Regions from separate parts of the Iodobacter fluviatilis genome, predicted to be linked through region 3. Evidence: predicted binding sites of a transcription regulator. Region 3 holds the regulator's gene; each other region holds the start of a gene.
The links. Region 3 encodes NrdR, which represses ribonucleotide reductase genes. Its sites were predicted from a motif close to AAANACNATATATNGTNTTT; they were not measured.
Positions count from the first base shown of each region.

Region 1: the regulator NrdR is predicted to act here: its motif matches at 6,019-6,038, upstream of C1H71_RS02875 (ribonucleoside-diphosphate reductase subunit alpha).
Region 2: the regulator NrdR is predicted to act here: its motif matches at 4,217-4,236, upstream of C1H71_RS08610 (ribonucleoside triphosphate reductase).

Region 1 covers NZ_CP025781.1:673,605-680,882, forward strand. The annotation lists gene C1H71_RS02855 (ribonucleotide-diphosphate reductase subunit beta) at 1-569, opposite strand, end outside; gene C1H71_RS02860 (hypothetical protein) at 804-1,355, opposite strand; gene C1H71_RS02865 (hypothetical protein) at 1,367-1,924, opposite strand; gene C1H71_RS02870 (adenosine deaminase) at 1,921-2,949, opposite strand; gene C1H71_RS02875 (ribonucleoside-diphosphate reductase subunit alpha) at 3,081-5,942, opposite strand; gene C1H71_RS02880 (IPT/TIG domain-containing protein) at 6,640-7,278, shown strand, end outside.
Region 2 covers NZ_CP025781.1:1,916,591-1,923,868, forward strand. The annotation lists gene C1H71_RS08595 (SulP family inorganic anion transporter) at 1-1,225, shown strand, start outside; gene C1H71_RS08600 (anaerobic ribonucleoside-triphosphate reductase activating protein) at 1,128-1,841, opposite strand; gene nrdD (anaerobic ribonucleoside-triphosphate reductase) at 1,841-2,020, opposite strand; gene C1H71_RS08610 (ribonucleoside triphosphate reductase) at 2,186-4,180, opposite strand; gene modB (molybdate ABC transporter permease subunit) at 4,294-4,974, opposite strand; gene modA (molybdate ABC transporter substrate-binding protein) at 4,971-5,717, opposite strand; gene C1H71_RS08625 (hypothetical protein) at 5,758-6,021, opposite strand; gene cobS (adenosylcobinamide-GDP ribazoletransferase) at 6,177-6,917, opposite strand; gene C1H71_RS08635 (histidine phosphatase family protein) at 6,898-7,278, opposite strand, start outside.
Region 3 covers NZ_CP025781.1:3,816,086-3,823,363, forward strand. The annotation lists gene C1H71_RS16950 (NCS2 family permease) at 1-1,227, shown strand, start outside; gene C1H71_RS16955 (adenine phosphoribosyltransferase) at 1,237-1,797, shown strand; gene C1H71_RS16960 (hypoxanthine-guanine phosphoribosyltransferase) at 1,912-2,466, shown strand; gene C1H71_RS16965 (hypothetical protein) at 2,629-4,305, shown strand; gene glyA (serine hydroxymethyltransferase) at 4,411-5,658, shown strand; gene nrdR (transcriptional regulator NrdR) at 5,835-6,287, shown strand; gene ribD (bifunctional diaminohydroxyphosphoribosylaminopyrimidine deaminase/5-amino-6-(5-phosphoribosylamino)uracil reductase RibD) at 6,451-7,278, shown strand, end outside.

The DNA.
Region 1 (7,278 bases), 1.3 Mb from region 3:
TCTGTTTCCAGCGTGCCGGTTTTAAAGCTTGGGTCGGTCAGGATATTAATAAATGGAATCAGGAATTCATCTTTATCGCGGATCGAGGCCACTTCGTTGTAGGCATTAAAGACTTCGCCCTCGTCCAAGCCCAAAGATTCAACGATATATTGATAGGCGTGGGTATGGATGGCTTCATCGAAAGCTTGGCGCAGTAAAAACTGACGGCATTCTGGCGAAGTGATCTGGCGGTAAGTGCCCAAAACGATGTTATTAGCAGCCAGGCTGTCCGCAGTAACAAAGAAGCCCAGATTGCGTTTGACCAAACGGCGCTCGTCATCGGTCAGGCCGTTTGGGCTTTTCCACAGCTCAATATCGCGCTGCATATTTACTTCTTGCGGCATCCAGTGGTTTGCACACTGCGCCAGGTATTTTTCCCATGCCCATTTGTGCTTAAACGGCACCAGCTGATTGACATCGGTAGTGCCGTTAATCACGCGCTTGTCGGAGGCATTTACGCGCTTGGCGGTGGCCGCTTCAAGGTTGATGGCTACGGCTGGGGTGCTGATTTCATCGTCAAAGTTGAGCATTACAAGTCCTGTCTTACTGATGTTGATACTTACTGAGTTGGGACTCAGTAGGTGAGTTTTAATAGATCTAACTGATGTTAATACTTTGGATATGGTTCGAAATAACGTCCCAAAATGAAACTTCAAATCCCCGTCATCCCCGAGTGTTTTTGTCGGGGATCCAGCTGTGCTACTGGATTCCCGCCTGAGCGGGAATGACGGCGTTTCGAGATGTCCATAAGTGGCAAGTCCTTACTAATTTGGGCTACTCAACAAGCGTATTTTTATATTACTGCTGTCGCTGATGCCGTACTGCTGGCCCAGCGCGTAAAAATCACGCACATGTTGATCGCTCAGCTTAAGGCTAGATTGAAAGCTCAGCGCAAGATGCACTTCGCCGAGGTAAACCACCTCCCCCGCCTTTACCGTAAAACTTTTGCCCATGGGTAGTAGATCGTGGCGCTGCTGTGGCCAGCCGGCGGCGGTGTAAGACCAATCACCCACCGCTTGCTCAGCGGTGTATTCACCGGGAGCCAAAGCCAGCACATGTAATTTACCGATGGCATTTTTAGCCGGTGCCGCAATGGTATCGGTTAGGATACTGGCGTTTAAATCAACATTGCCCTTGGGGCCTTGTAATCGCAGCCAAGCAGAAGCACCGTCTTGATCAAAAGAATTAAGGGTTAAAGAAACAATGGCGTAAGCCTGCTCTGGCGGAGGGCTCAGTTTGCCTTGCACCACCGCAATCGGTGCCATCGCGCAGCTATTTAATAGCAGTACACAACTGAGCAATACACTTTTAATCATATGACAACCTTTTACTGCAATAAGCGGGTGGCAATCTGGCTTGCATCTTGCACGCCCCATTGCTTAAGTTGATAAAAATCGCGCGTGGCTTGATCGCTATACGCCAATGTGGAAGCAAAATTAAGTTGGGCGCTGATCTCACCCAAATACAGCACCTCACCCGCAGCAATTTGGAAACGCCGATCCAGCTGAAAATGTGTTTGCCCGCCTCGGCCATTCGCGCCTTTTGCAGCCCAATTACCCCAAGCTTGGCTCAACGTATAGCTGCCCTCAGCCAGCGGCAAAACCCACAAACGGCCGCGTACGTCACCAGCAGGGCCAACAATACTATCGTGGCTGATATCCGCCCGTAAGCTATGGCGGCTACTAGCCCCCAGCAGCTCAACTTGTAAATCTGCCTGATCTGTTGATAGCGATTGCAGCGTTAAAGCCAGCACCACATAGCCCTGCCCTGCGGGAGGTTGCAGGCGGCCATTTTCAATTTGCAAGGCGGGCTGCGCGCTACAAGCAGCCACTAAGGCACTCGCCACACCGGCCACAGCCTGCACACATCGTGATAGAAAACTCATTTGGCAATGCACGCAATGCGTAATACTTCGGCACGCCAGCGCGCTTTATCGGCATCTGGCAACCAAGAGGCTTCAAAGCTGTGATTCACTAATTGCACCACTTCGCTGGCTGATAAATCCATCGCGGCGCGGCAAGCTAATAAATTAGCGTTGAGATAGCCGCCAAAATACGCTGGATCGTCAGAATTCACCATCGCGCACAGCCCTGCTGCCAACAAATTACGCAAATTATGCTGAGCTAAATCATCCACTACGCAGAGCTTTAAATTGGAAAGCGGGCAAACGGTGAGCGGAATACGCTCGGTGGCTAAGCGCACCACAAGGGTGGCATCGTCAGTGCAGCGCACGCCGTGATCAATCCGCCGCGCGCCCAGCACATCAAGTGCTTCGGTGATATAGGCAGCAGGGCCTTCTTCACCGGCATGGGCCACGGCGGGCAGACCTAGATCACGGCAACGCTTAAATAATTTTTGGAATTTGGCTGGCGGATGGCCCAGCTCGCTGGAATCCAGCCCCACGCCATCAATCAGCGCCAGATATGGCAACGCGGCCTCAAGGGTGATTTTGCCTTCTACTTCGGAAAGATGACGTAAAAAGCACAAAATCAGCTTAGAGCTAATCCCCAGTTTATCGGTGGCATCATTTAAAGCACGGGTAATACCACGAATCACCGTGCCAATATCAATGCCACGCGCAGTATGCGTTTGCGGATCAAAAAAGATCTCGGTATGCACAATATGGTCAGAATAAGCGCGCTCGCAATAAGCCCAAGTCAGGTCGTAAAAATCTTCTTCGGTAATCAGTACGCTGGCACCGGCGTAATACAGATCGAGAAAGGATTGCAGATTATCAAAGGAATACGCGGCGCGAACTTCTTCTACATTGGCGTAAGGCAGGGTAATGCCATTTTTTTGCGCCAGCTCGAACATCATTTCAGGCTCTAAAGTGCCTTCGATATGCAGATGCAGCTCGGTTTTAGGTAAAGCGAGGATCAGTTGATCGACAGGGTGCAGGGCTTCGGTCATTTGACTCTCTAGGTGTTTGGTGGGGTGCTGTGTAGGATGGGGGAACCAGACTTTTGGCGATATCCATCATCAGTGCGTTGATGGGTATCGCCGCAAAACCTCGGCCCCACCCATCCTACATCTCTACATTATTACTGGCAGCTCTCGCACTCTGGGTTATCAATCGAGCAGAATTTCATATCCGTTGCAGGTAATTCTGCGTCGATTGCGGCCATGGCGGGCGCGGAGCTGATCGAGTTAGCACCCGCGGCGGAGGTTTGGGTATATCCCCCATCGATCGCTACTGCATTCAACTCACCACCGCTACCGGTGGATTTTTCTGCTGCTGTGGCGGCCATGGTGCGTAGGTAATAAGTGGTTTTCAGGCCACGCAACCATGCAAATTTGTACAGCTCGTCTAATTTTTTGCCTGATGCGCCAGCAAGGTAGAGATTGAGCGATTGGCCTTGGTCGATCCACTTTTGGCGGCGCGATGCGCATTCAACCAGCCAGTTTGGATCCACTTCAAACGCCGTGGCGTACAAATCACGCAGGTCTTGCGGAATGCGCTCTACTTTAGACACCGAACCGTCAAAGAATTTCAGGTCTGAGATCATCACTTCATCCCACAGACCACGTTCTTTTAGATCACGCACTAGATATTCATTCACCACGGTGAACTCACCCGACAGGTTCGATTTTACGAACAAGTTTTGGTACGTTGGCTCGATACACGCCGATACGCCGATGATGTTGGCAATAGTGGCTGTTGGCGCAATCGCCAAGCAGTTTGAATTGCGCATGCCGTGAGTGCGAACGCGTTCGCGCAGCTGTGTCCAATCCAAGCGTGAGCTGGTATCCATTTCTAAATAGCCACCGCGCTCTTCTGCCAGCAATTTAATTGAATCTTGTGGCAATACACCGCGATCCCACAGGCTGCCTTTGTAGCTAGGGTAAGTGCCGCGCTCTTGTGCCAGCTCGGTGGATGCCCAGTAAGCGTGGTAAGCCACGGTTTCCATCGATAGATCGGCAAACTCAACCGCTGCATCCGAGCCGTAAGGCAGGCGCAACATATGTAAGCAATCTTGGAAGCCCATAATGCCCATACCTACCGGACGATGCTTCAAGTTGGATTCACGCGCTTTACGCACTGGGTAGAAGTTAATGTCGATCACGTTATCCAGCATGCGCATCGCGGTAGTAATGGTGCGTGCCAGTTTATTGGTATCGAGTTCGCCATTCTTGATGTGGTTCACCAAGTTGACCGAGCCCAAATTACATACCGCAATTTCGTTCTCGTTGGTGTTCAGGGTGATTTCTGTACATAGATTCGAGCTATGCACCACGCCTACGTGTTGCTGCGGGCTACGAATATTGCAAGGATCTTTAAAGGTAATCCAAGGATGGCCTGTTTCAAACAGCATAGAAAGCATCTTGCGCCATAAGCCCAGCGCAGGGATCTTCTTGGCGATTTTCATTTCGCCACGGGCCGCTTTTGCTTCGTAAGCTACATAAGCTTTTTCAAAATCTTTACCAAACTTGTCGTGCAGATCAGGCGCTTCGGATGGGCTAAATAATGTCCACTCGCCGCCCTGCATCACACGCTTCATAAATAAATCAGGAATCCAGTTAGCGGTATTCATATCGTGCGTGCGGCGACGATCGTCACCGGTGTTCTTACGCATTTCGAGGAATTCTTCGATATCTGCGTGCCAAGTTTCAAGGTAAGCGCACACCGCGCCCTTGCGTTTGCCGCCTTGGTTTACCGCTACGGCGGTGTCGTTCACCACTTTCAGGAAAGGCACAATCCCTTGCGACTTGCCGTTGGTGCCCTTGATATGGCTACCGAGTGAGCGCACCGGCGTCCAATCGTTACCCAAACCACCGGCGTATTTAGACAAGAGCGCGTTTTCTTTCAGCGCTTCGTAAATACCTTCCAAATCATCAGAAACAGTGGTGAGGTAGCAGCTAGATAACTGGCTGCGACGGCTACCGGCGTTAAATAAGGTAGGCGTCGAACTCATAAAGTCAAAGCTAGACAAGACGTTGTAGAACTCGATCGCACGCTCTTCGCGGTTGATTTCATTCATAGCCAAGCCCATCGCTACGCGCATAAAGAAGCTTTGTGGCAGCTCGATGCGGCTGTCTTCGATATGCAGGAAATAGCGGTCATACAGGGTTTGCAGGCCAAGATAGCCAAATTGGTAATCACGGTTATGATCCAGCGCTGCGCCTAATTTTGCTAAATCATATTGAGCCAGATTTTCGTCCAGCAGCTCCGCATCAATACCGCGCTTAATAAACTGTGGGAAGTAGCTAATGTAACGATCAGCCATTTCTTCGTGGCTCACCTCTTTGCCCAATACTTCTGAGCGCAGATTATTTAGCAAAAGACGAGCGGTAACAAAGCTATACGCAGGGTCTTTCTCAATCAGCTGACGCGACGACATAATCAAAGCGCGGCGAACTTCTTCTGCCGGTACGCCGTCGTACACGTTTTTTAAAGTTTCAGCCAAGATGGCGGCTTGATCGGTGGTGCTTTCCAAGCCCTTGCAGCAAGAGGCGATCAGCGCTTTTAACTGCGCCAAATCTAGCGGACGGCTGCTGCCATCGGCGTAAATCACATTAATGGCGTGGTGATGCTCAGGCTCAAAGCGTGCATGACGCTCTTTGCTGCGCTCTTCGCGATACAAGACATAGGCGCGGGCCACATCGTGCTCACCAGCACGCATCAGCGCTAGCTCTACTTGATCTTGGATATCTTCAATATGAATCGCGCCGCCTTCTGGCTTACGACGCATCAGCGCCGATACAACGGATTCAGTCAGCAAGATGGCTTTTTGACGTACAGCGGCACTAGACGCGGCATCGCTACCAAGCACAGCGATAAAGGTTTTGGTCACTGCTACGGTGATTTTGTTCGGTGCAAATGGCACCACCGATCCATCACGGCGAATGGTTTTGTAATCGGCATAGCTGCTGTGATTTTGAGCAGTATTAACGCTATCGGTCATAGGGCTCTCATTAATGTAGTGGGCAGGCAAGGCGGCTGCGTCTTGCTGTGGATAATTCTGTGGATTTCTTGTGGAGAAACACTATATGTAGTGTCCATCAAGAAGAGTTAACACAAATACTAGTGTCTTTAGCCAAGTTAAGCAAGCAGACGACAAAGGAGGAAATGTACAGCTGGACGGTGCAAAAAGGCAGTTCCAGTAAAGCCGTGCATTTGTGGCAGCTTAACCGCGTTTGTTAAACAATACCTGCCGATAAATAAGCCTGATTCCACGGTTGTGCACAGATTAAAAACAACACATTGCCGCAGCAAGCTCAACGCACAGATCCCTAACCAGCCGATTGCCTAATAAACAATCATCCGGTGTTTTTAAGCCGCACTAAATTGTACAAAATTCAGCCCACCTAACTCATTTTTTCTACTGTAGGCCTTGCCTTTTTCTAGGGCGATTTTTTCTAATACGGTTTTTATTCCATTTGCATATATAAGAATATGCTTACGTATTATACGTTACTTAAATGCTCGTTTGATTCCCATAGAATAAGCGAATTCTCAGGCCTGCAGCATCCCGCTCTAAGCCAGCTCTCGTTTTATTTTTAGGACTCTCTTTCATCGTGCCCTCTTCTTTTAAACGTAAAAAATCAAACACTGCTTTTCAAAACATTCAATTTTTCAGCAAAAAAACAATCAGCCTCAGTGTGCTGCTCGCCGTTAGCGCGTGTGGCGGAGGAGGAGGCTCTTCTGAGCCAGGCTCCACCAGCACGGTTGCCACCACAGCCTCTACGCCTGTAGTCAGCATCCTGCCACCTGCAACAGCCTTTACCATTGAAAACATCAGCCCGTTAGAAGCCAGCGAGAACGAGAAACTAACCGTAACGGGCCAAGGGTTTATCGGCATCAAACAGGTGATGCTAGGCGGCGTGGCACTAAGTTTTAAGCTTATTTCAGACCAGCAAATAGAAGTCATGCTTAATGACGCGGCTCAATCAGGCGAGCTGGAGCTGCACAAAGACAACAGCAGCGTACAAGCACGGCAAAGGGTCATGATTGCTGAGCCACGCGTGTTTGAGCTATCTGGCACAGAATTCAACACGGGTGAAACGCTGATTTTGCGCGGTAGCCAGCTCAATCAGCTCAAAAACGTGCGCTTAGGTGGGGTCATGCTGCCGACTGTTAGTCAGTCGGCCACTGAACTTTATGTCAATATTCCTGATACGGCCCGTTCAGGCTATCTGACCTTAGAGGATAAACGAGGCCGGCAGCGAACCTTGGCCCAAATAATGCAAATCTGGCGGCCCGTGGCCCAGCCTGAGCTGCGCCCTGCCTTTGGCTTTGCT
Region 2 (7,278 bases), 1.9 Mb from region 3:
ACACCCAGCAACGGCCATCATTGGCCTTGGCACACTGGTTTTTATCCAAATTATTAAGCGCTTATTACCTAAGCTCCCCACCTCCCTTATTGCGATGGCAGTGGCGGCACTGGTTATTTTTAGCCTGAATCTACAATCTGCAGGTATCCCAGTGATTGGCCTATTGCCAGCTGGCTTACCCACTTTGCACTGGCCCACCATCCCCAGAGCCCATCTGGGTGAATTACTCGGCGCAGGCGCAGGGCTGGCGCTAATCAGCTTTAGCAGCGCCATTCTAACGGCACGCAGCTTTGCCGCTAAAAATCGTTATGAAATCGATGCCGATAGAGAATTTACCGCATTGGGTATGGCGAATATTGCGGCTGCTTTTTCACAGGGCTTTGTGATTAGTGGCGCGGATTCCAGAACGGCAGTCAATGATCATGCCGGTGGTAAAACGCAAATGGTGAGCCTAGTCGCTGCGGCGTCTATCGCCATTGCCATCGCGCTGTTTACCGCCCCGCTGCAATATGTGCCGATTGCCGCGCTGGCCGCCGTACTGATTACCGCCTCGTTTGGGCTAATGAGTTTTGCTAATTTTATTTATTTTCGCCAAGCCAGCCGTGGCGAATACGGTATTGCCATCCTTACCATTATTGGCGTGGCCTGTGTAGGCGTGATGCAGGGCATGCTGTTTGCAGTGTTAATGGCGACGCTGCGGTTACTTATTAAGCTGGCCCGGCCGCATGAAAGCCTGCTGGGTGTTTATCCTGGCAAAAACAGCTTTCACGATTTATCCCACCACCCCGGCGCTGCGCCGATTGATGGCATGCTGGTTTATCGCTTTGATGCCTCGCTTAATTTCTTTAACGCCAATTACTTCCGCCAACGCGTATTGTCGCTAGCCGACGGTGCAGGCAGCCATGTCTCGTGGGTGGTGCTAGATACCGTGCCGATTAACCAGATTGATCTAGCTGGAATAGAAGCCATCATTATTTTGCAAAGAGATTTAAAAGAGCGCGGCATCGCACTGGCGCTATCAGGGCGCAAATCACAGACCGAATTTATTGCCACCAGACACCACAAGCTAGATGAATTACACGCCAACTTTCTGATTTTCTCAAGCCTAAAACAAGCTTACCGCGCCTTTAGACAACAAGTGTTGGTACAAACTCAAATGACGCAAACTGCTGCTCAATTGCCGCTAAAGTGGCACGCTGAGGAAAATGAAGCTGCGCAGAATTAACCAGTGCAGGCTCGATACAACCAGCTGGCCTGAAGGATTGCAATACATAGCGCTGCACCCCTGCAGCGCTTAAGGTTCTAGCAAGGGCGATCAGCTCATCCTCGCTATGCAAGCTGGGATGGATGGTGCTGCGACATTCCAGCGCCACTTTGCTCGCCAATAGCAGCTTTAAAGAAGCGCTAGCGACAGCACCACTGCCTACGATGGTAGTGATCTTTTCGTAGTGCAGAAAATCGCTTTTAATATCAAAACCCACCCAATCCAAATAGGGCAAGCATTCCTGCAAACGCTTGGGATAAGCGCCGCCACTATGCAGGCCAATTTTAAAGCCGAGTGCTTTTACAGCACGCATCATCTCGGGTAACTGAGGCTCGGTCAGTGGCTCACCGCCCGAAAAAACCACCGCATCCAAGAGGCCACGCCGCGTTTTTAGCCAGATCAGGATTTCATCCCACTGTGGTGCTGCATCGTGATGCTCACGCGCTTGTAAATGCGGATTATGACAATAGCCACAGCGCCAAGGGCAGCCAGCCAAAAACACCACACAAGCCAGCTCGCCGGGATAATCACAGCTAGAGAACGGCACCAAGCCGCCAATCTTGGGCGCGGGCATCATTATTGAACGGTATTACATTCGTTAAAAAATTGCCTTTCTTTAAATTCGCCTTTCTTCCCGATATTAAAACTACTAATAGGCCGGTGATAACCCATCACCCGCGTCCAGACTTCGCAGCGAGTGCGTTCTTCATCTTTAAGCTCAGGAGATAGCTGGGTTTGAACCGATAAATCACTCATGATTTTTTCCTGTTAAATGTAGTTTAAGGTCGAAAAAGATCTGTAGACACAGAGAACAGTGAGAACACAGAGCCCACAGAGAAAACCTACAAAACTTCTTAAGTGTCTCTCTGTGTGCTGCTTTTTAACTCTGTGCGCTCCGTGTCTACAGACCTTTTTGAATTTTCATCCCAGCACACAGCTCTTCTTCACCAGCAACTCGCCATCGCACTTTGGGCAAAACTCGTGGTGGCCGCTCAGGTAGCCGTGTTTCGGGCAAATAGAGAAAGTAGGCGTGATGGTGATGTAGGGCAGGCGGTAGTTGGTCAGCGCTTTTTTCACCAGTGCTTTACACGCTGCGGGGCTGGAAATGGCCTCGTTCATATACAGATGCAAAACCGTGCCGCCGGTGTATTTACGCTGCAATTCCTGCTGACGGCCCAAGGCTTCAAATGGGTCATCGGTAAAGCCTACCGGCAGCTGGCTGGAGTTGGTATAGAAGGGCTGCTCAACCGTGCCTGCTTGCAAAATATCGGGATAAAACTTTTTATCTTCTTTGGCAAAGCGATAAGTCGTGCCTTCGGCTGGCGTAGCTTCCAAATTGTAAAGATGGCCGGTTTCTTCCTGAATTTCGGTCATTTTGGCGCGAATATGATCCAGCAAACGGATTGCTAAGGCGTAACCTGCTTCCGAGCTGATATCGTCTTGATCATCGCTAAAATTGCGAATCATCTCGTTAATGCCATTTACCCCCAGCGTGCTGAAGTGATTACGCAGCGTACCCAGATAGCGCTTGGTATAGGGGTAAAGACCGCCATCAATTAAGCGGCCAATCAATTTGCGTTTAATTTCTAAAGATTGCTTGGCCAAATCCATCAGCTGATCAACACGCGCCATAAGGCCCGCTTCATTGCCTTTGAATTCATAACCAATACGCGCGCAGTTGATAGTGACCACGCCCAGCGAGCCGGTTTGCTCAGCCGAGCCAAATAAGCCATTACCGCGTTTTAATAGCTCACGCAGATCAAGCTGCAAGCGGCAGCACATCGAGCGCACCATATGCGGCTCTAAATCCGAATTTAAAAAATTCTGGAAATAGGGCAGGCCATACTTAGCGGTCATTTCAAACAAAAGATCGGTATTGGGGTGATCCCAAGCAAAATCTTTGGTGATGTTGTAGGTGGGAATAGGGAAAGTAAACACACGCCCTAGCGCATCGCCTTCCATCATCACTTCGATATAGGCGCGGTTAATCATATCCATTTCAGTTTGCAAATCGCCGTAGCTAAATGGCATTTCCTTGCCACCCACATAGGGGATTTGTTCACGTAAATCTTCTGGGCAGATCCAATCGAAAGTCAGATTAGTAAACGGCGTTTGTGTGCCCCAGCGGCTGGGCACATTCAGGTTGTAAATCAGCTCTTGGATATATTGCTTTACCTGCTTGTATTGCAGATTATCCGCACGAATAAACGCCGCCATATAGGTATCAAATGAGCTAAATGCCTGAGCGCCCGCCCATTCATTTTGCAAAGTACCTAAAAAGTTAACAATCTGGCCAATGGCGGCCGAGAAATGCTTAGGCGGTTTGGCTTCTACCTTGCCCGGCACGCCATTAAATCCTTCTTGCAAAAGGCGGCGTAAAGACCAGCCCGCACAATAGCCAGATAGCATATCTAAATCATGAATATGCATGGCACCAGAGCGATGCGCCTCGCCAATTTCTGGCGGATAAACATGGCTTAGCCAATAATTGGCAATCATCTTGCCGCTGGTATTTAAAATCAGCCCGCCTAGGCTCCAGCCCTGATTGGCATTGGCATTCACCCGCCAATCAGATTGATCCAGATATTCATTAATTGACGATTCAACATCCACCACGGTGCGCACATCGGAGCGCAAACGTGCATGCTGGCTACGATAAGCAATAAAGGCACGGGCGGTTTTTAGATAATGATATTGCAACAGCGCTTCTTCAGCCTGATCCTGAATCAGCTCGATAGTGGGGGTGAGATCACCCTGCAAACGGCTGCTAATCAGCGAGCTTAAGCGGATTGCTTCTGCCTCATCAAATTCACCTGTTACGCGGCTGGCATTCAGCAGGGCAAGACGAATTTTATCAACATCAAAAGGCACGATGCGGCCATCGCGTTTCAGCACATATTGCGGGTATATGGTCATTTTTCCCCACCTAGATCAGGGTAGAATATTTTCACAGACCACAATATATGGTGTTTAAACTATCAATGCTCAACTAGATATAGGGTAATTGATGATAATCAAAAAATAATAAACTAAGACTTGCCCACCGAATCTGCATAACGCCTCAGCCCTGCAATTACCAATACCATTACCGCAGCAATCAGCAATAGTGCGATGGCATATTGATGCGCGCTGGCGTAATCAAGCCGCTGCGTAGCATCAAATAATGCAATCGATGCAACACGCGTTTCGTCCGCGATATTACCGCCCAGCATCAGCACCACGCCAAACTCGCCCACGGTATGGGCAAAAGAAAGCGCTGCGCCACTATAAATGCCATGCCTAGCAGCGGGTAACACCACACCCCAAAACACCTTGCTTGCCGAACCGCCTAAGGCACGGCCAGATTCGATTAGCTCGGGTGAAACACCGCGTATAGCGGTTTGAATAGGTTGCACAGCAAAGGGCAGGCTGTAGAGGATAGATCCCACCACCAGCCCACTAAAGCTAAACGCCAGCGGCTGGCCAAATATGGCTACCCACCAAGACCCAGCCAAAGCTTGCGGGGCAAAAATCTGCAGCAGATAAAAACCAATCACAGTAGGTGGTAAAACAATGGGAAGAGTGACGATTATTTCTAGCAACAGCACCCAGTTGCTGCGGCATTCACACAGACAGCGCGCCAAAATAATACTAATTGGCAAGAGACACAGCGTGGTAACGCCCGCCAACTTTAGCGTTAACCACAGCGTGGCAAAAAGCTCAGGGCTCAATGGCGCTCCGGCAGATCAAAACCACAGCGTTGTAGCGTGCTGCGGGCAGCATTACTTTGTAGAAAATCCACGTAGCTGGCCGCCAGTGGATTGCTCTTGCCGTAACGCGTCACAATCGCGGCCTGAATCAACGGTGAATGGCTTTGGGCCGGCAATAGCAAGGATCGGCCAACACCGCTTAAAGCGGGCGACTTCAGCAATGAATACGCCACTAAACCCACATCGGCATTGCCAGTTTGTACAAACTGCACCGCTTGAACAATATTATTACCCAATACTAATTTGGGGCTGACAGTATCCCATACCCCTGCCTGCTGCATAGCGGCACGGGCGGCTTGACCATAGGGAGCGTGATCTGGATTAGCAATGGCAATACGCTTAATCCCTACATCACCCAAGCGGGTCAAATCAAGCACCACATTAGGCTGCATCGTCCATAGCGCTAAGCGGCCAATCGCATAAGGTTTTAGGGTTGATAACTCTGCAGCACCACTAGCAGCCAGCTGTTTTGGATAGGATTGATCGGCAGATAAAAACACATCAAACGGCCCACCTGCGGCGATTTGGGTGTAGAAGTTGCCAGACGAACCTAAGCTGACTTTGAACTCAGTATTAGGTTGACTCTGCTTAAATCCTGCATTTAAGTCTTCAATGCAAGAAGCCAAATCAGATGCAGCAGCAATCCGCAGCGTTTGGGCATGTACGGGTAGGGCGAGCATTAAAATGCAAAGTAAGCGCAGCATAAATTCCTTTAATGGCTAGCTTGTAGGAGGCATTAAAAAACTAGTAATCAGGCTGGCCATGGGCCGTCAAAATATAATCATGCAGCGCCAAATCCATAAGCTCCGCCACATAGGGCTGCAAAAGGGCGATACGCGCAGCGTCTAACATATAGGAGAGCTTCATCTCTTCATCTGGCTTATCTTGTTCATGCCGAAACAGATTAAAGAGAAATGGCAAGCTGATGGTCTCTGCCAGTGGTAAATGGCCAATAAAACCGCCATCCATACCCTTTTCCCAGACTTCAATACTACGAATAATTTTCATACCTTCACCTGATAAAGCACAACGTAGCTGTGCATTTTTAGTTTTTAAGGCCTTCGGCATGACTTCGATTCAACTCGTTTTTCTCAAACACGAATAGCCGATTACCCCGTACCGCTTGTTCCTTGCTCAGCGCGGCTTAAGGGAGCCGCATAACATCAAAAAAGAAGAAATGGCTTCAGCAATACGGCACAGCATAACAGCCCTGTTTCTGTTATTTCTATCCCCGCCCCCAAGCAATCACCTGTCATGCCGCCTAATTTATGCATCAGCCACTTTGCATAAGCCCAAATTAACAGCGGGGCCGCTAATAAAGGCGAGGCCAGAAAATAGGATGCTGCTAAGAGCAACGCCAAAATAATATATAAAGACCAGCTGCTTTTTTGCCAAGCAAATTGCTCAGCCATGCCAGGGGCTAGTGCAGGTAAACAGCTCCAATACAGCACGCCTAAACGCGCCCAGGCAGGAATCAATAGCAAGGATAGCCATGCTCCTTGCTTGGCTAAAAGCATCAACAACACCAGCTTGGCAGCAGATTGGGCAATCAAGGCAAGCACTCCAAAACTGCCTAGATGTGGATCTTTAAGTACGGCTAAAAACCGTGTGGGATCTCGATGGGCTGCTCCCAAACCATCGGACATATCGGCAAGGCCATCCAGATGCAGGCCGCCGGTAATCCATGTCCAAAGCAAAAAACCAACTAAAGCCGCCAGCCAAGGGTCTATCCAGCTGGACCAGTACACAAGGGCAGATAAAAACGCCCCAATCAATAAACCCACCACCGGAAACCACGGCGCGGCTGCAGCAAGCAGGCTAGGTTGAAAATCACGAATCTGCGGCGTAGGCAAACGGGTTAAAAATTGCAGCGCCAGTACAGGCTTACGCCAATCGAACATCATTATCTATGCCTTGCAAAATAGGCGGGTAGTCATCGTCCCAGTAGAGGGTAATTAAGCCCGCATGAGCCAGCCACAGCTGATTATGCCGTGTAAGAGGCAGGCCCAGCCAATCCAAGAGCAATGCTTTAGCCACGCCACCATGGGTTATCAATACCCGATGCTCGCCTTGACCAGCTTTTAGCCATGCTTGAGTGGCGGTAGCGACCCTTGCCGAGAAATCCGTCCAAGCTTCTATGCCAAGTGAATTGGCGGACAAATCTTGCTGCCATAGCGCCAACGCAATCTGCTGCGCGGGGCTCCTTTCAGCCAAGCCATCCAGCTCACCAAAGTGAATCTCGCGCAAATGGCTATCGATATGGCA
Region 3 (7,278 bases):
TTTACGACGTTTTTAACTATGGCCTATATTATTTTCGTCAATCCAGCCATTTTGGCGCAAACCGGGATGGATTTTAATGCCGTGTTCGTAGCGACGTGCTTGGCTGCGGCTTTTGGTACCGCTGTGATGGCGCTGTTGGCTAATTATCCAATTGCGCTGGCGCCAGGTATGGGTTTAAACGCTTACTTTACCTTTGCCGTGGTGAAAGGCATGGGCGTGCCTTGGCAAACGGCCTTGGGTGCGGTGTTTATTTCTGGCGTGATTTTTGTGTTGGTTTCCTCGTTTAAAATACGTGAAGTGCTGGTGAATGCGATTCCGCACTCACTAAAGCTGGCGATATCAGCCGGTGTGGGCCTGTTTCTTGCCATTATTGGTCTGAAAAGTGCGGGTCTGATTACGGCATCACCGGTCACGATGGTGCAGTTGGGTGATATTCATGCGCCTAGTACTTTATTAGCCGTGTTCGGCTTCTTTTTAATTGTGGCTTTGGAATATCGCAAGGTAAAAGGCGCCATCATTATTGGCGTGCTGGGTGTAACACTATTGTCGATTTTATTCGGTTTAACCGAATTTAAAGGTGTGTTTTCTCCGCCTCCTTCGATTGCACCAACCTTTATGCAAATGGATATTAAAAGCGCATTCAATGCCGGTTTGATTGGCGTGGTGTTTATTTTCTTCTTTGTAGACCTATTTGATACTACAGGCACATTGGTGGGTGTTGCGCATCGCTCAGGTCTGTTAGGCAAAGATGGCAAATTGCCGCGTTTAAAGAAGGCGCTGTTCGCAGATTCTTCTGCCATTATGGTAGGGGCTGCACTGGGAACATCCAGCGTAACGGCCTATGTTGAATCGGCTGCCGGCGTGGCTGCAGGCGGGCGTACTGGCCTGACTAGCTTGGTGGTGGCCATTTTATTTTTGTCAGCATTGTTTGTAGCGCCACTGGCGGGCACGGTGCCCGCTTATGCAACGGCCCCAGCGCTTTGCTACGTGGCGGTGTTGATGGCGCGTGGTTTGGCTGAAGTTGATTGGGATGATATTACTGAAGCGGCACCAGCAGTGATTACTGCGGTAGGTATGCCATTTACTTATTCCATTGCTGATGGTATTGCCTTTGGGTTTATTAGCTACGCTGCGATTAAAGTGTTGGCTGGCCGTTATAAAGATTTAAGTCCTGCGGTATTGATTATTACCACGCTGTGGATTGTTAAATTTGCGGTATTTGGTTAAGGGAAGATAATGAGCACATTGCAGGCAGAGCCGCCATATGCAGATTATATTCGCGATCGCATTCGCACTGTGCCTAATTGGCCACAGGCTGGGGTGCAGTTTCGAGATATCACACCGCTATTACAAGATAAAAAAACCTTTCGCGTGCTGGTTGATATCTTTGTCCATCGTTATATGGATATGGATTTAGACATGGTGGCTGGCGTAGATGCCCGTGGGTTTATTCTGGGCGCAGTTGTGGCTTATGAATTAAATCTTGGCTTTGTGCCGGTACGAAAAAAAGGTAAATTACCTTTTCTGACTGTGGCAGAAGAATACGAGCTTGAATACGGCTCAGCCACGGTTGAAATGCATACCGATGCCTGCAAAAAAGGCGATCGCGTATTGCTGATTGATGATTTAGTGGCAACTGGCGGCACTATGGTCGCCGCAGCTAAATTATTAGATCGTCTTGGAGCAACCGTTGTTGAGGCTGCAGCAATTGTTGATTTGCCAGAGTTAGGCGGCTCAAAAATCGTACGTGAGCAGGGTATTCCCCTGTTTACGGTGTGTGATTTCGCCGGGCATTAAAGATTTGTAGTGATGGCGTAGTGGCTTAGCCCTATTTAGCAAGTATGTGTTGATTGCTAAGCCATCAATTAAAAAGCGCCATCCATTTTTCATTTGAATAAAAGGTACACCATCGTGACCCTAGAACTCCCTGAAGCCCAAACGATTATTGACAATTCGGATTGCCTGCACGGCGAGGCTGAAGTATTAGCCGCGCTAGATCGTATGGCAGAGGCGATGACGGCTGATTTGCAGTACGCCAACCCGATTGTTTACACCGTGATGAATGGTGGGCTGATTGTGTCAGGGCATTTATTGCCACGTTTACGCTTCCCTTTGGAAGTGTCTTATATGCACGCCACACGTTATCGTAAAGAAACCAGCGGCGGCATGTTGGATTGGAAGGTAAAACCACAAGAAAGCATGAAAGGCCGTGTGGTGGTGGTCGTGGACGACATCTTAGATGAAGGCCATACCTTGGCTGCTATCTTGGAATTCTGTCGTGAGCAGGGCGCAAAAGAAGTTCGCGTTGCGGTACTGGTTGATAAAAAGCATGATCGTAAGGCATTAGGGGTGACTGCAGATTACGTAGGTCTAGAGGTTGAAGATCGTTTCCTATTTGGTTGCGGTATGGATTATCAAGGCTATTGGCGCAATACACTCGCTATCTATGCGGTAAAAGGCATGTAATGCGTGTTGGGTCGTTTTAAAATGACCATGTAATTGTTTAGTTAAAAAAACCCTTATTTACTGACGCGTAAATAAGGGTTTTTTTCGTATTAGGTCGTGATTTGCTTTCTGCTAGCCGTGTTCTGGAGCCTGATGATCTATTCTGATCAAAAGGAGAACTCAATGAGCGAAGCTGATGAAATTATGGTGCGCCATTTTAGGCAAATTCTTATTTGGCCTTTGCAAATGATGCCGCTCGCCCAGCCGCTGGGAGGTGCAAATGTGATGGGGCGGCATTGGGAGCTTATGAATCAGTTGGTGGATGCAGATTCGCCGTGGCAACTTCGCCCCTCGGTGTTTGATATGGATCCGCAGGCATTTCAAGAGCGGCATTATCGCGAGTTCGTTACCTTTTTGCCCTATGTGCAGCGGTTTTTATACGGAGAAGGCGCGGCAGAGGCGGCCAATACCGATAGCTATGGTGGTTCTCCGCTGCATGTGTTTCGCCGCCATGATATTTGCTCGGTACGCATGCATTACAAAGATGGCACCCGGCAAGACTTTAAAGTGGCACACGTTGACCTGTATTTTTTTTACGATATTGATGTCGTGATTCTCGCCCTAGAAACTTTGGCCGATAACGTGCCGCTAAGCCGAGTACAAGACACTTTATTCCGCTTTGGCCGTGCTTTTCCTGCGCAGTGGGATGAAGACCGCACCGCAGCAAGCTGTTTGCAAGCCGTAAAGTGGTTGGATGCCAAGGGCGGGGTGATTGCGGCTTCCGATTACGACGATAAATCTAAATTTCTATCGCATGTGGGCGAGTTTCGCGCCGCCCCGATGGCACAGCACTGGGATTTCTTACTGCGACCTTTGGTGCTGCATCATTCCGAGGAAGAAGGCGAGCTACGCTATCGCCAAATTGAATATCACCGCATGCCCTTAATGGCATACCTAGCCTTTGATGATCCTTTTAATTTAACGGATGAAGATTTTTACCGCTTGGGTTTGGTGACTCGCCCAGCCCAAGGAGGAGATTTGCCTTATACGCCCAAGGTGTTTCAAGATTTTGAAGCCAACTGTTGCTACGATCGTTTTTGGGTGCCAGAGCGGCGGCATGATTCATCCTCTACCCGCATGATGTGTGATGGCCACGCCTTTGTCTTGGTCGGGAAGCATGGGCATGGCTTTTTTAGTGATCCTTACACGGGGGCTTTAGGGCAATTTCGTCATCAATACTTTTTATTGATGGCGATTGCACACTTTCATAAGGCCGCATTATTGATTTTTTCGGATCGGCTGGCTGTGGCGTTGTCTCGCCTGCAAGTGGGCGATGTGAAATCAGCTCGGCGCTTTAAACGTGATATCCGCGTTTTACAAGAAGCTTTTTTGCGCTTTACCCAGCGCTATTGGTTTAGTGAGGTGTCCAATCAAGTGGTGGCCGATCAGCTGTTTCATATGGCCCGCCGGCACTTGGGGACAGAGGTTTTGTTTGCGGAGGTAAGAGAATCGATTTATAGCATGAGCCAATACCTAGAAAATGACGATTTACGCCGTCAGGCCGATACCGTGGTGCGCTTAACCGTGGTGACTATTTTAGGATTGGTAGGGACAACCGTGACGGGCTTTTTAGGGATGAATTTGTTTGATCTTGCGGCAGAGGCGTCATGGCGCAGAATAGGCTACTTTTTTGCCACCTTTATCCCTATTGCGGCACTGACTTTTTACACGCTAATGAAATCGCGAATGCTTTCAGAGTTTTTAGATTTCATGTCAGATGATCGCATGGGCTTTCAAGATAAATTAAAGATTATTCATCGTCAGTGGCGTAAAAAAAAGCAAGCGAGGAACGAATTATGAGCGGGGATCATGATTAATCACGAATTCCTCAATTGGAAAAACAGCTTGCCGTGTTAGAATCCTGCGCATTCCCTATTCCCAACCGACTTACGGAAGCGCCAATCTATGTTCTCCAAGTCCGCTACTATCGCCCAATTCGATCCAGATCTAGCTGCAGCCATTGCAGGTGAAGTTGTTCGCCAGCATGAGCACATTGAGCTGATCGCGTCAGAAAATTACACTAGCCCTGCTGTGATGGAAGCACAAGGCACGCAACTGACCAATAAATACGCCGAAGGTTATCCTGGTAAGCGTTTTTATGGTGGTTGTGAATTTGTAGACACGGTTGAGCAATTGGCTATTGATCGGGTTAAAGCCTTGTTTGGCGCTGAGTATGCCAATGTGCAGCCGCACTCTGGCTCACAAGCTAACCAAGCCGTGTATTTTTCTATTCTGAAGCCGGGCGATACCATTATGGGTATGAACCTAGGCCACGGTGGTCACCTTACACACGGCTCGCCAGCTAATTTATCCGGCAAAATGTTCAATATCGTGGCTTATGGCCTGAACGAAAACGAAGAAATCGATTACGACGATATGGAACGCGTAGCGCTTGAAACCAAGCCTAAACTTTTGATCGGCGGTGCTTCTGCTTACGCTCTGCGCTTTGATTGGGCACGTATGCGCGAAATCGCTGACAAGGTTGGCGCTTACTTCATGGTAGATATGGCGCACTACGCTGGTTTGATCGCGGCTGGCGTGTATCCAAACCCAGTGCCACACGCTCACTTTGTAACATCGACTACGCATAAGACACTGCGCGGCCCACGTGGTGGTTTGATCTTGGCCAAAGCCGAATTCGAAAAATCGATCAACTCTAATGTGTTCCCAACGCTGCAAGGCGGCCCTTTGATGCACGTTATCGCGGCCAAAGCCGTGGCATTTAAAGAAGCGGCAACCCCAGAATTTAAAGTGTACCAAGAACAAGTATTGAAAAATGCACAAGCCATGGCTGCAGCCTTGATTGAGCGTGGCTTACGTGTCATTTCTGGCCGTACTGAATCGCATGTATTTTTGGTGGATCTGCGCTCTAAAGGTTTAACGGGTAAGGCTGCAGACGCATTGCTAGGCTTGGCACACATCACCGTCAACAAAAACGCTATCCCTAATGATCCAGAAAGCCCATTTGTGACTTCGGGTATTCGTTTGGGCTCGCCAGCGATTACAACGCGTGGTTTCAAAGAGGCTGAAGCGATCATCGTAGCCAACTTGATTGCTGACGTGCTGGATAATCCAGCAGATGAAGCAAACATCGCAGCCGTTGCAGTAAAAGTAAAAGAATTGACAGCGCGCTTCCCAGTTTACGGCGCTTAATTTCTGGTGAAATAAAAGTTCTGTAGACACAGAGCACACAAAGGGAATGAAGCACACAGAGAAATGCCTTTTTATGTTTTTCTCCGTGTGCTTTGTGTTCTCCCCGCTCTTAGTGTCTACAGATCTTTTTAAGGTTAACGCTTTTTAGAATTTTTCTTGTTCTTTGCGGGGTTGTGATGAAGTGCCCCTTCTGTGGTTCCCCTGATACGTTAGTTGCTGACTCGCGTATATCTGATGAAGGCGATTTGGTTCGCCGCCGCCGCCGTTGCCCTTTGTGCGATAAACGCTTTACTACTTTTGAAACCGCCGAAGTGCGCTTGCCGCAGGTGGTAAAACAAAATGGTCAGCGTGCTGAATTTGATAGAGAAAAAATTCGCACCAGTTTTGAGCGCGCCTTGCATAAACGACCCGTGCCCACACCCTTGGTCGACGAAGCCATCCTGCGCATTATCCAAAAAGCCTTGTCTTTAGGTGACAGAGAAATCATGAGTCGCCAGATCGGCGAAATGGTGATGTCCGAACTCGCCAAGCTTGATAAAGTCGCCTACATCCGATTCGCCTCCGTATACCGCTCCTTCCAAGACGTCGACGATTTCCGCGATGTGATTCGGGAAGTGAGTAAGGAATAACGCTCTATTTAAAAAGGTCTGTAGATACAGAGCTCAATAAGGGCACAGAGAATATAGAGAAAAAACTTAAGGGTTTGATGCTTCTCCGTGTGCTTTGTATTCTCCCCGCTCTCTGTGTCTACAGATCTTTGGTTTTTCCCCCGCTATCTACTCAGGTAAGCCAATGAACCCGTTTGATCATCAATTTATGCAGCTGGCTTTGCGCCAAGCCGCTTTGGGGCAGAATAGTGCGACGCCTAATCCTTGCGTGGGCTGTGTGTTGGTGAAAGACGGGCAAGTGGTGGGCGCTGGGTTTAGTCAGCCTGCGGGTGCTGGTGTGGTGCAAGGTGCTCCTGGTGCGCATGCCGAGGTGATGGCCCTGAGTATGGCGGGCGATCTAGCCCGTGGTGCGACGGCTTATGTCACGTTAGAGCCTTGCAGCCATCATGGGCGCACACCGCCTTGCGCCGATGCCTTGCTGAAAGCGGGTGTAGTGCGCGTTGTTGCCGCGCTGACAGATCCTAATCCGTTGGTGGCGGGCCAGGGCTTGGCGCGTTTGGCTGCGGCAGGGGTTGAAGTGAGTTCGGGCGTGCTGCACGCAGCAGCATTAGAGCATCACAAAGGCTTTATTAGCCGCATGGTGAGATCCCGCCCTTGGCTGACGGTAAAAATGGGTGCCAGTTTAGATGGCCGTACGGCGCTCGCCAATGGGCAGTCGCAGTGGATTACCGGCCCGGCTGCAAGGTCTGATGTGCAAAAACTCCGTGCCCGATCTTGCGCCATGCTGACCGGTATTGGCACCGTTCTGGCGGATGACCCGCAACTGACGGTGCGAGAATTCGTGATAGACAGGCAGCCACTGCGTGTGGTGGTGGATAGCCAGCTTCGCACTCCTGTCTCGGCTAAGTTATTTAATCAGGCGGGCGTATTGATTGTTGGCGCTCAGGATGACGAGCTAAAGCGCCGAGCTTTAGAAGCCGCAGGGGCCGAAGTCTTGATTTTGGCCGATGCA